4 regions of the Martelella soudanensis genome follow, and region 3 is predicted to be linked to each of the others. Evidence: predicted binding sites of a transcription regulator. Region 3 holds the regulator's gene; each other region holds the start of a gene.

Region 1 (2,204 bases), 600 kb from region 3:
ATGCCTGTCTCGCGGTCGCCGGCCATGATCGCGCGCTGGATCGGCGCCGCGCCCCGCCATCGCGGCAGAAGCGAGGCGTGACCGTTATAGGCGCCGAGCCGCGTGCCATTCAGGATCGCTTCCGGCAGCAGCAGGCCATAGGCGACGACAACCGCGACATCGGCATCGAGCGCGGCGAACGCGGCGCGCTCTGCGGCATCGCGGAAATTTTCCGGCGTGCGCACCGCCATGCCAAGCAGTTCGGCGGCCTGGTGCACCGGCGACTTGACCTCCGAAAGCCCCCGGCGGCCCGCCGCCCGCGGCGGCTGGGTATAGACGCAGGCGATCTCATGGCCCGCCTCCCGCAGCGCCCTGAGGGTCGGAACGGAAAATTCCGGCGTGCCCATAAAGATTATTCTAAGGGTCATCATCGCTCCTTCCGGCCCGGAGCATTTCGCAGTCAGGTGAAGCCATCTGCGAAAATGCGGTAAAACAGATAGATAGGACGCGCACGCGTTTCTGCAAAAAGCAAATCAGTCCCGAAGCGCGCCGGTCAAAGCGCCAACCGGCTCGCTTGTCCAGCGCGCGAAAAACGCGGGGCACGCGAGCCAGGCAAGCGGAATTGCCCTAGAGCTTGTGCCGTGCGGTCTTGGTGAACTTCTTGATCACCCGTTCACGCTTCAGGCGCGAGAGATAATCGATGAAAAGCGCGCCATCGAGGTGGTCGATCTCGTGCTGCAGGCAGGTGGCAAGCAGACCATCCGCCTCGATTTCCTGTTCCGCGCCCTGAAGGTCGGTATAGCGCACCCGTACGCGGGCCGGCCGCTCCACCTCGGCATAAAATTCCGGTATCGACAGGCAGCCCTCCTCATAAACCGAGCGCTCATCCGAAGTGTGCAGCACGGTCGGATTGATCACCACCATGGGCTGCTTCTCGCCCTCGTCCCTGTTTGCGACATCCAGAACGAGCATGCGCCGGGGCAGGCCGACCTGGATCGCGGCAAGGCCGATACCGGGGGCCTCATACATGGTCTCCAGCATATCATTGGCAAATTTCTTCAAGTCGTCGTCTATGCGCTCGACCGGTTTCGAGACCGTGCGCAGCAGAGGGTCCGGCAAGATAATCAATGGCATCGTGGTCATGTCCTCCCCATAGCGCATGTTCGCGCCGGGGGAAATCATTTCGTACGCTGTCGATAAGGCCTCCGTACTGTTTGTCTGTCAGGATTTATTTTGTTCACGTTTTGATCTTTCTTTCAAGTAAAAATATGCTAGGCTTGAAAAATTGAGGGTGACGTGATGGACAGAGTGCAGGCGCAGTTGGCGACGATGGACCCGGTGATGCTCGGCATCGCCGCGGTCCTATGTGTTCTGATTGTCATCCTCCTGATGAGGCGGCGCGGCGGCGGTCGGCAGGACAAGCCGCTGGAGCGCGAACTGCAGCAACTGGTGCAGGCCCAGAACGAGATGCAGGGGCGGATGGCGACGATGGCGGAATTGTTCGGCAGCCGCCAGTCCGAGCTCAACGCCGCGCTTGGGTCCCGCCTTGACGGCCTTTCGCAGCGGATCGGCAGTACGCTTCACCAGCAACACCAGACCACCCACGAGAACCTGCGCCGCCTGCAGGAGCGGCTTGCCGTCATCGATGCGGCGCAGAACAATATCCAGTCGCTGGCAAAGGATCTGGTGGGCCTGCAGGCTATCCTCTCCAACAAGCAGACCCGCGGCGCTTTCGGCCAGGGACGGATGGAGGCGATCATCGCAGATGCGCTGCCTGCCGGCAGTTTCCGGTTCCAGGCAACGCTTTCGAACGGCACCCGGCCCGACTGCGTGATCGACATGCCGAACGGCGCGCCGCCGCTGATCGTCGACGCCAAGTTTCCGCTCGAGGCCTGGAACGCCATGCGCGCTGCGGAAAGCGACGAGGCCTCCCGCACCGCCGGCCAGCGTTTCCGCCGCGATCTCGACATCCATGTCCGCGATATCGCCGGCAAATATCTGCTGCCCGGCGAGACCCAGGACACGGCCTTCCTGTTCGTGCCCTCCGAATCGATTTTCGCCGATATTCATGAGCACTATGAAGCGGTTGTTCAGCGCGCCCATGCGGCACGCGTGGTGATCGTCTCGCCGACGCTGCTGCTGCTGTCGATCCAGGTGGTGCAGGCGGTGATGAAGGACCAGCGCATGCGCGAGCAGGCGCATCTGATACAGGGCGAGGTTGCCCA
Region 2 (2,204 bases), 250 kb from region 3:
GGGCCAACACCGGGCAAGAGCTGCATCAGCCTGAAGCCCGCCACGCGATCGCGCATGTTCTGGGCAAACCGCAGCGCTGCCAGCAGGTCTTTCACATGCGCGGAATCGAGGAACTTCAGACCGCCGAACTTCACGAAGGGAATGTTGCGACGCGTGAGTTCCACCTCCAGCGGCCCGCTGTGATGGCTCGCCCGAAACAGCACGGCCTGATCCTTCAGCCGCATGCCGCCTTCGCGGTTGTCGAGAACCTCGTCGGCAATGAACCGAGCCTGATCGCCTTCGTCGCGAACCGTCACCAGCCGCGGCTTTTCGGTTGAGACACGGTCGGTCCAGAGATCCTTGGTGTAGCGCTCCTGGGCGAGACCGATGACGCCATTGGCAGCCGCGAGGATCGGCTGTGTCGACCGGTAATTGCGGTCGAGCGTGATCACGTCGGCCTTCGGCGAGAATTCATTCGGGAAATCGAGGATGTTGCGAACCGTGGCAGCCCGGAACGAATAGATCGACTGTGCGTCGTCACCAACGACCGTCAGACCCCGCCCTCCGAGCTTGAGCGCCATCAGGATCGAGGATTGCAGGCGGTTGGTGTCCTGATATTCATCGACCAGGACATGATCCCAGCGTCCGCCGATCTCGGCGGCAAGCACCGGATCGCCCATGGTCTGCGCCCAGTAGAGCAGCAGATCATCATAATCGAGGACGTTCTGGACCTGCTTGGCCTCGACATAGGCCGAGAACAATTCCCTCAGTTCCTTTTCCCAGGCCGCACACCATGGAAAGTTCGCTCGCAGGATTTCCGCAAGCGGCGCCTCGGCATTGACGGTGCGCGAATAGATCGAGAGACAAGTGCCCTTCGCCGGAAACCGGTTCTCCGTCTTCGAGAAGCCGAGATCATGCCGGGCGAGGTTCATCAGGTCGGCCGAGTCCTCGCGATCATGAATGGTGAACTGCGGATCGAGACCAAGCTCGATTGCATATTCACGCAACAGACGGGCGCCGATCCCGTGGAAGGTGCCGGACCAGGCAAGCCCGTCAGCCATGATCCCGGCCTTGTCGCCAAGCGTCTTCGTGCATATCCGCTCGACGCGCCTTCCCATTTCGGCGGCGGCACGACGCGAAAAGGTCATCAGCAGGATCCGGCGAGGATCGGCGCCGGAGATGACGAGTTGGGCCACGCGATGGGCAAGCGTATTGGTCTTGCCGGATCCGGCGCCGGCGATGATCAGCAGCGGTCCGCCAATCGATCCATCTGGCAAATCCATGCCGTGCAGAACCGCGGCCCGCTGATTGTCATTCAACTTTTCGAGATGCGCCGCGCTCATGCCGTCCTGCCCTCAAGCCCTTGTGATTCAACGATGCGCGCATCGCGCATCGTTATCTTCTCCCGGTGGAAGTCCACAGGGCCACCAACGCGACCGAGTGACTCAAAACCGGAAAAGAACAAATAAGGAACATATCGGAGAATTCCGCCGTTGCAAAGTCCTCAAGGAGACTGTTCAACACCATGTCGAGCCATACGCTCGGTCCAGCGAGAGGGAGAGGTCGTCCATCTCGTCGCCCGGGAGCTACTTGACCTGTCCGCCGAGCTTGCAAGCGTTGGGAGCCGAGATGCGGCCTTCCCGCTTCCGCAGGGGTGGGGTGACGCGTTTCATCCTGGATTGCCGGCACCTGATCCGCGGGGAATGCCAAAGCCGCGCGGCATGTTCGAACCCTATGGGCATATCGATGAGATGCGGGTGAAGACGCGGGACTTTCGATGATCGGGCCGAATGCGCTCTGATACCTTTGAACTTCATCTTACCGATGTGATGGCGGCGGGCGGCGTTATGTTTGTGCGGCATACGGGGTCAATCAACCTATTTTCAATCCCGACCGCATAGACGCAAAACGTTGAAATTTGATCCCTGCGCCAACGCCGCCAGGAGTGGCTAACGACCGATTTCCTCCTCGATCGGGAAGAAGTCGAAGAGCGCTCCGAGCGGAAAGTTCGCCCGCCGTGGTCCGGCTATTATTTCGTCAATTCCGGTCTTGGGTAAGCGCGAATTTCTCCGCACCTTTTTCATCTGAGTTTTCTGCGGCATGAGGTGTCCACCAAAAACGAGGTGGACACCACGTATGGAAGATGACGGGCGGAAATTGCGGGTGACGGCAGTGCATCCGAGTGGGCGTCGATTGACAACTCCAATTAATGAAATTAAATTTCA
Region 3 (2,204 bases):
CCAGGCGCGGAACATCGCCAGCAGTCCCGGATTTTCCGGCACGCGCATCTTCATGCCCTTCATGTCGGCGACGCTGTGGATCGGCTTGTCCGCGTAGATATTGCGGAAACCGGCGCCTTCCGGCCAGGCCAGAACACGAAGTCCGGTCTTTTCAAGGACGGTTTCGGCAAGCGCATCGCCGAAGGGACCATCCATGACCTGCCAGGCCGTCAGACTGTCCGGGAAAACATATGGTATCTGCGTGACGGCCATTTCCGACACGAACGGCACAAGGATCGACGTATAGGCGCCGACCATCTGGATCACGCCGGTTTGCGCCGATTCAACCATCGCACGGGCGCCGCCGAGCGCTCCGTCCGGATAGACGTCAAGCGCAAGCTCGCCTTCGGAAGCGACGTCGAGATACTCCTTCATCGCGACAACGCAAGCCGTTCGCCCGGCGCCCGGCAGATGCAGGTCCGCCTCGGAACTGTGGCCGATCTTGATGACGATCGGCTCGGCGCTGGCAGCGCTGACCGTCGCACTAACCGTCATCGCCGCACCGAGCGCGAGTGCTGCAAATTTCTTCATGTAATTCCTCCCCGTCCCGTTTCCTCCTGATGGGCGGCGGCCCGCTTCGCCCTCCCGGCGTCTTGGCCACCATGCGCGACCTGGGACAAAAGGTCACTTTTGAAACTCTATTTTAAAAATCTTATGTTGTCGACAGCCTTGCAATCAAACCACGCACCAGAAATATCGAAAGCCCCAGGCGATGCGGGAGAACGACGAGCAGAATTTCGTTAAATGGGGGCCATGGCAAAACGCATGCGAGCGGACGCATTGTGTGGCGACAGGAGGCGCGAATTTCCGCGCGAGCCCGTTATTTTTGCCCCACTCCGGTTGCACTTGCGGAACACAGTAGGAACATGTATATTCGTTCTGGATTTGTTTCGAAGGACCAGGGGCAGGAAATGCTGACACGCAAACAACAGGAATTGCTGTTTTTCATTCATGAACGGATGAAAGAGACGGGCATTCCGCCCTCCTTCGATGAGATGAAGGAAGCGCTCGACCTCGCGTCGAAATCGGGCATTCACCGGTTGATCACGGCACTGGAGGAACGCGGTTTCATCCGTCGGCTTCCCAACCGCGCCCGGGCGCTAGAAATCCTGCGCATGCCGGACAGCACGATGGGTCAGCCGCCGCGCCGGGGTTTTTCGCCAAGCGTGATCGAAGGCTCCCTCGGCAAGAAACAGGAAGAGCCCAAGGCGCCGGTCGGCAACAATGACAGCGGCTCGACCGGCATACCGGTCATGGGGCGGATTGCTGCCGGCGTGCCGATTTCGGCCATTCAGGAAAACACCCATCAGATCACAGTGCCGGCGGAAATGCTTGGCGCGGGAGAACATTACGCGCTTGAGGTTCAGGGTGATTCGATGATCGACGCCGGGATCTTCGACGGCGATACCGTAATCATCCGCAATATCTCCACCGCCTCCCCCGGCGATATTGTCGTTGCGCTCGTCAATGACGAGGAAGCGACCCTGAAGCGGTTCCGCCGCAAGGGCGCATCGATCGCGCTGGAAGCGGCCAATCCGGCTTACGAGACCCGCATTTTCGCCGCAAGCCAGGTCAAGGTTCAGGGCAAGCTGGTCGGTCTGATCCGCCGCTACCACTGAAGGTAAGCGTCTCCGGAACCGTGATCACCGGCAGATATTCTCCGGAACGCCAGTCGTAGAGCCGGTGTCTGTTCCAAGGGCGATCGAGCGCTGTGACCGAGGTTTTGAGCGAAACGCTTGTCGGCCCGCACGAGGGCTGGCGGGCCTTTCTGGAGACAGCCTGGGGTGCGGTCCCCGCAGTGGCATCGCCGACTGTCACGGAGGCCGCAGCGCTTCGGTGACGTGCTTCCGCAGGCTCATTGTCCGCGTGCCAGGCTGTGTTTTGAGGCGACGCTGATGTGCCGCTGTCCGGGCGTTCGCGCGCAACCTCCGGCGACAGCGTGAATTGAAACGCGCCGCGCTGCCGGCGCATTGCCGGGGTGATGAGATAGGCGCCGGAGCGGCAGGTCTGAAAGCCGGGACGGTATCGACTGACGACGATATCGGCATTATCGCAGGCAAGTCCGGTGAAGGCCGGTCGTTCGACCGTCATGATTCGAAGCCCCGTAAAGACCGCATAGCACCATGCATCGTCCTCGCATCGGAAGATGCCGGGCCTCCGTTCGG
Region 4 (2,204 bases), 1.9 Mb from region 3:
TCGACATGGCCTATATCACCGCCACCCATCTGCTGGAGCGCATCCACCCGAAGACGCTGGTGGTCAATGATCCGGCCTGGGTGCGCAATTCGCCGGAGAAGATCTTCGTCACCGAATTCACCGACCTGATGCCGCCGACGCTGATCACCAGGGATGTCGGCGAAATCCGGCGTTTCCGCGAGGAGATGGGCGATATCATCCTGAAGCCGCTTTACGGCAATGGCGGCGCGGGCGTGTTTCATTCCACCCGCGACGACCGCAATTTCACATCGCTTCTGGAAATGTTCGCACAGATGTTCCGCGAGCCCTATATCGCACAGGCCTATCTGCCCGCCGTGCGCAAGGGCGACAAGCGCATCATCCTGATCGACGGCGAATTCGCCGGCGCGATCAACCGGGTGCCGGCCGAGACCGACAGCCGCTCCAACATGCATGTCGGCGGCCGAGCGGAGGCCGCCGAACTGACCGAGCGCGAGAAGGAAATCTGCGCCCGTATCGGCCCTTCGCTGAAGGAACGCGGTTTTATCCTGGTCGGCATCGATGTCATCGGCGACTATATGACGGAAATCAACGTCACCTCGCCCACCGGCATCCGCGAGGTCAAGAAATTCGGCGGCGCCGATATCGCCAGCCTGATGTGGGACGCGATCGAGAACAAGCGCCTATGAGCGCTGGCCAACAAGCGCTTCCTGCGTGAGACGTGCGCGGACCTCGCTCTTTTGCGCGTCGATCATGCCCGAAATCAGGAACAGGTCGACAAGCCACCAGATGCCCCAGGCGCCGAGCATCACGAAACCGATCATGAAAACGGTCGTGAGCCAGCCGACGACATAGAGCAACAGCATGGCAATGCCGGAGCCCGACCGGCCAAGATAGAACCGGTGGGCGCCGGCCCAGCCCACGAAAAACCACAGCAGATAGGCCGCGGCGGGAGACTTCGCGCTGTTGGTCACGCGCTGCTCGATCAGGATTTGTTCTTCGGTCGTCAGTCCCATAGCGGCCCCTTCAAGACAGTCGCAAGAGATGTATCCACGGGTTTCGCGATTGTCCATAGCCGGCCAAGGCCGGGGAAGATGAAAAGTTCTTCTTTTGTTCTTGCATGTAAACGGGAATTGTGGAATCCTTGCAACCTGAGGGTACGGGCAAGCGGGCGGGATGGTCATGGTTTCACGTGTTCATACGGTAGCATTTCAGGGCATTGAAGGCGTTCCGGTCGACGTGCAGGTCATGGTCGCGCCCGGCAAGATCGGCATGCAGATCGTCGGCCTGCCGGACAAGGCCGTCGCCGAAAGTCGGGAACGGGTGCAGGCGGCCCTGCATGCCACGGGCCTTGCGCTTCCGCCCAAGAGGGTGACCGTGAACCTTGCGCCCGCGGACCTGCCAAAGGAGGGCTCGCATTTCGATCTTGCGATCGCGCTCGGACTGATGGCGGCGCTCGGGGCCATTCCTGCCGATGCACTTTCCGGCTATGTGGTGATCGGCGAACTGAACCTCGACGGCACGATCGCGAGCGTTGCCGGCGCCCTTCCCGCCGCGATTGCCGCCAACGCGCTCGACAAGGGCCTGATCTGCCCGGCCGATTGCGGACCCGAGGCCGCCTGGGCAAGCGCGGATATCGATATTCTGGCGCCCAAGAGCCTGATCGGCATCGCCAATCATTTCAAGGGTACGCAGGTGCTTTCCCGACCGCATCCGGCGGTGCGCGCGGCCGCACTCGATCTGCCGGACCTTGCCGACATCAAGGGGCAGGAGAGCGCCAAGCGCGCGCTTGAAGTGGCCGCGGCCGGCGGGCACAACCTTCTGATGGTCGGCCCTCCGGGTGCTGGAAAATCCATGCTCGCCGCCCGGCTGCCCTCGATCCTGCCGCCGCTTCTGCCGCAGGAACTGCTCGACATGTCGATGGTCCACTCGATCGCCGGCAAGCTCGCCGGCGGCAGATTGTCGGACCGCCGGCCCTTCCGGGCACCGCATCATTCCGCAAGCATGGCCTCGCTGGTCGGCGGCGGGTTCAAGGCGCGGCCGGGCGAGGCCTCGCTCGCCCATCACGGCGTGCTGTTCCTCGACGAATTTCCGGAGTTCTCGCCGCAGGCGCTCGATGCGCTGCGCCAGCCGCTGGAGAGCGGCGAATGCGTGATCGCGCGCGCCAATCATCGCGTTTCATATCCCGCCGCCTTCCAGCTTGTCGCGGCGATGAACCCGTGCCG

The links. The regulator LexA, encoded in region 3, represses DNA repair genes until DNA is damaged. The targets are predictions, from matches to a motif close to TGTTCNNNNTGTGTTCNG.
Region 1: a site for LexA is predicted at 1,214-1,231, ahead of HQ843_RS22090 (DNA recombination protein RmuC). Genes of this name have one in related genera too.
Region 2: a site for LexA is predicted at 1,437-1,454, ahead of HQ843_RS20450 (ATP-dependent helicase). Genes of this name have one in related genera too.
Region 4: a site for LexA is predicted at 1,080-1,097, ahead of HQ843_RS01625 (YifB family Mg chelatase-like AAA ATPase). Genes of this name have one in related genera too.

Annotation. Positions count from the first base shown of each region.
Region 1 is NZ_CP054861.1:4,621,289-4,623,492, forward strand. Features, by position in the region: gene fmt (methionyl-tRNA formyltransferase) at 1-407, opposite strand, end outside; gene def (peptide deformylase) at 607-1,122, opposite strand; gene HQ843_RS22090 (DNA recombination protein RmuC) at 1,279-2,204, shown strand, end outside.
Region 2 is NZ_CP054861.1:4,269,775-4,271,978, reverse strand. Features, by position in the region: gene HQ843_RS20450 (ATP-dependent helicase) at 1-1,322, opposite strand, end outside.
Region 3 is NZ_CP054861.1:4,024,298-4,026,501, forward strand. Features, by position in the region: gene HQ843_RS19325 (TRAP transporter substrate-binding protein) at 1-570, opposite strand, end outside; gene lexA (transcriptional repressor LexA) at 951-1,658, shown strand; gene HQ843_RS19335 (ComEC/Rec2 family competence protein) at 1,612-2,204, opposite strand, start outside.
Region 4 is NZ_CP054861.1:330,618-332,821, forward strand. Features, by position in the region: gene gshB (glutathione synthase) at 1-668, shown strand, start outside; gene HQ843_RS01620 (TM2 domain-containing protein) at 663-995, opposite strand; gene HQ843_RS01625 (YifB family Mg chelatase-like AAA ATPase) at 1,162-2,204, shown strand, end outside.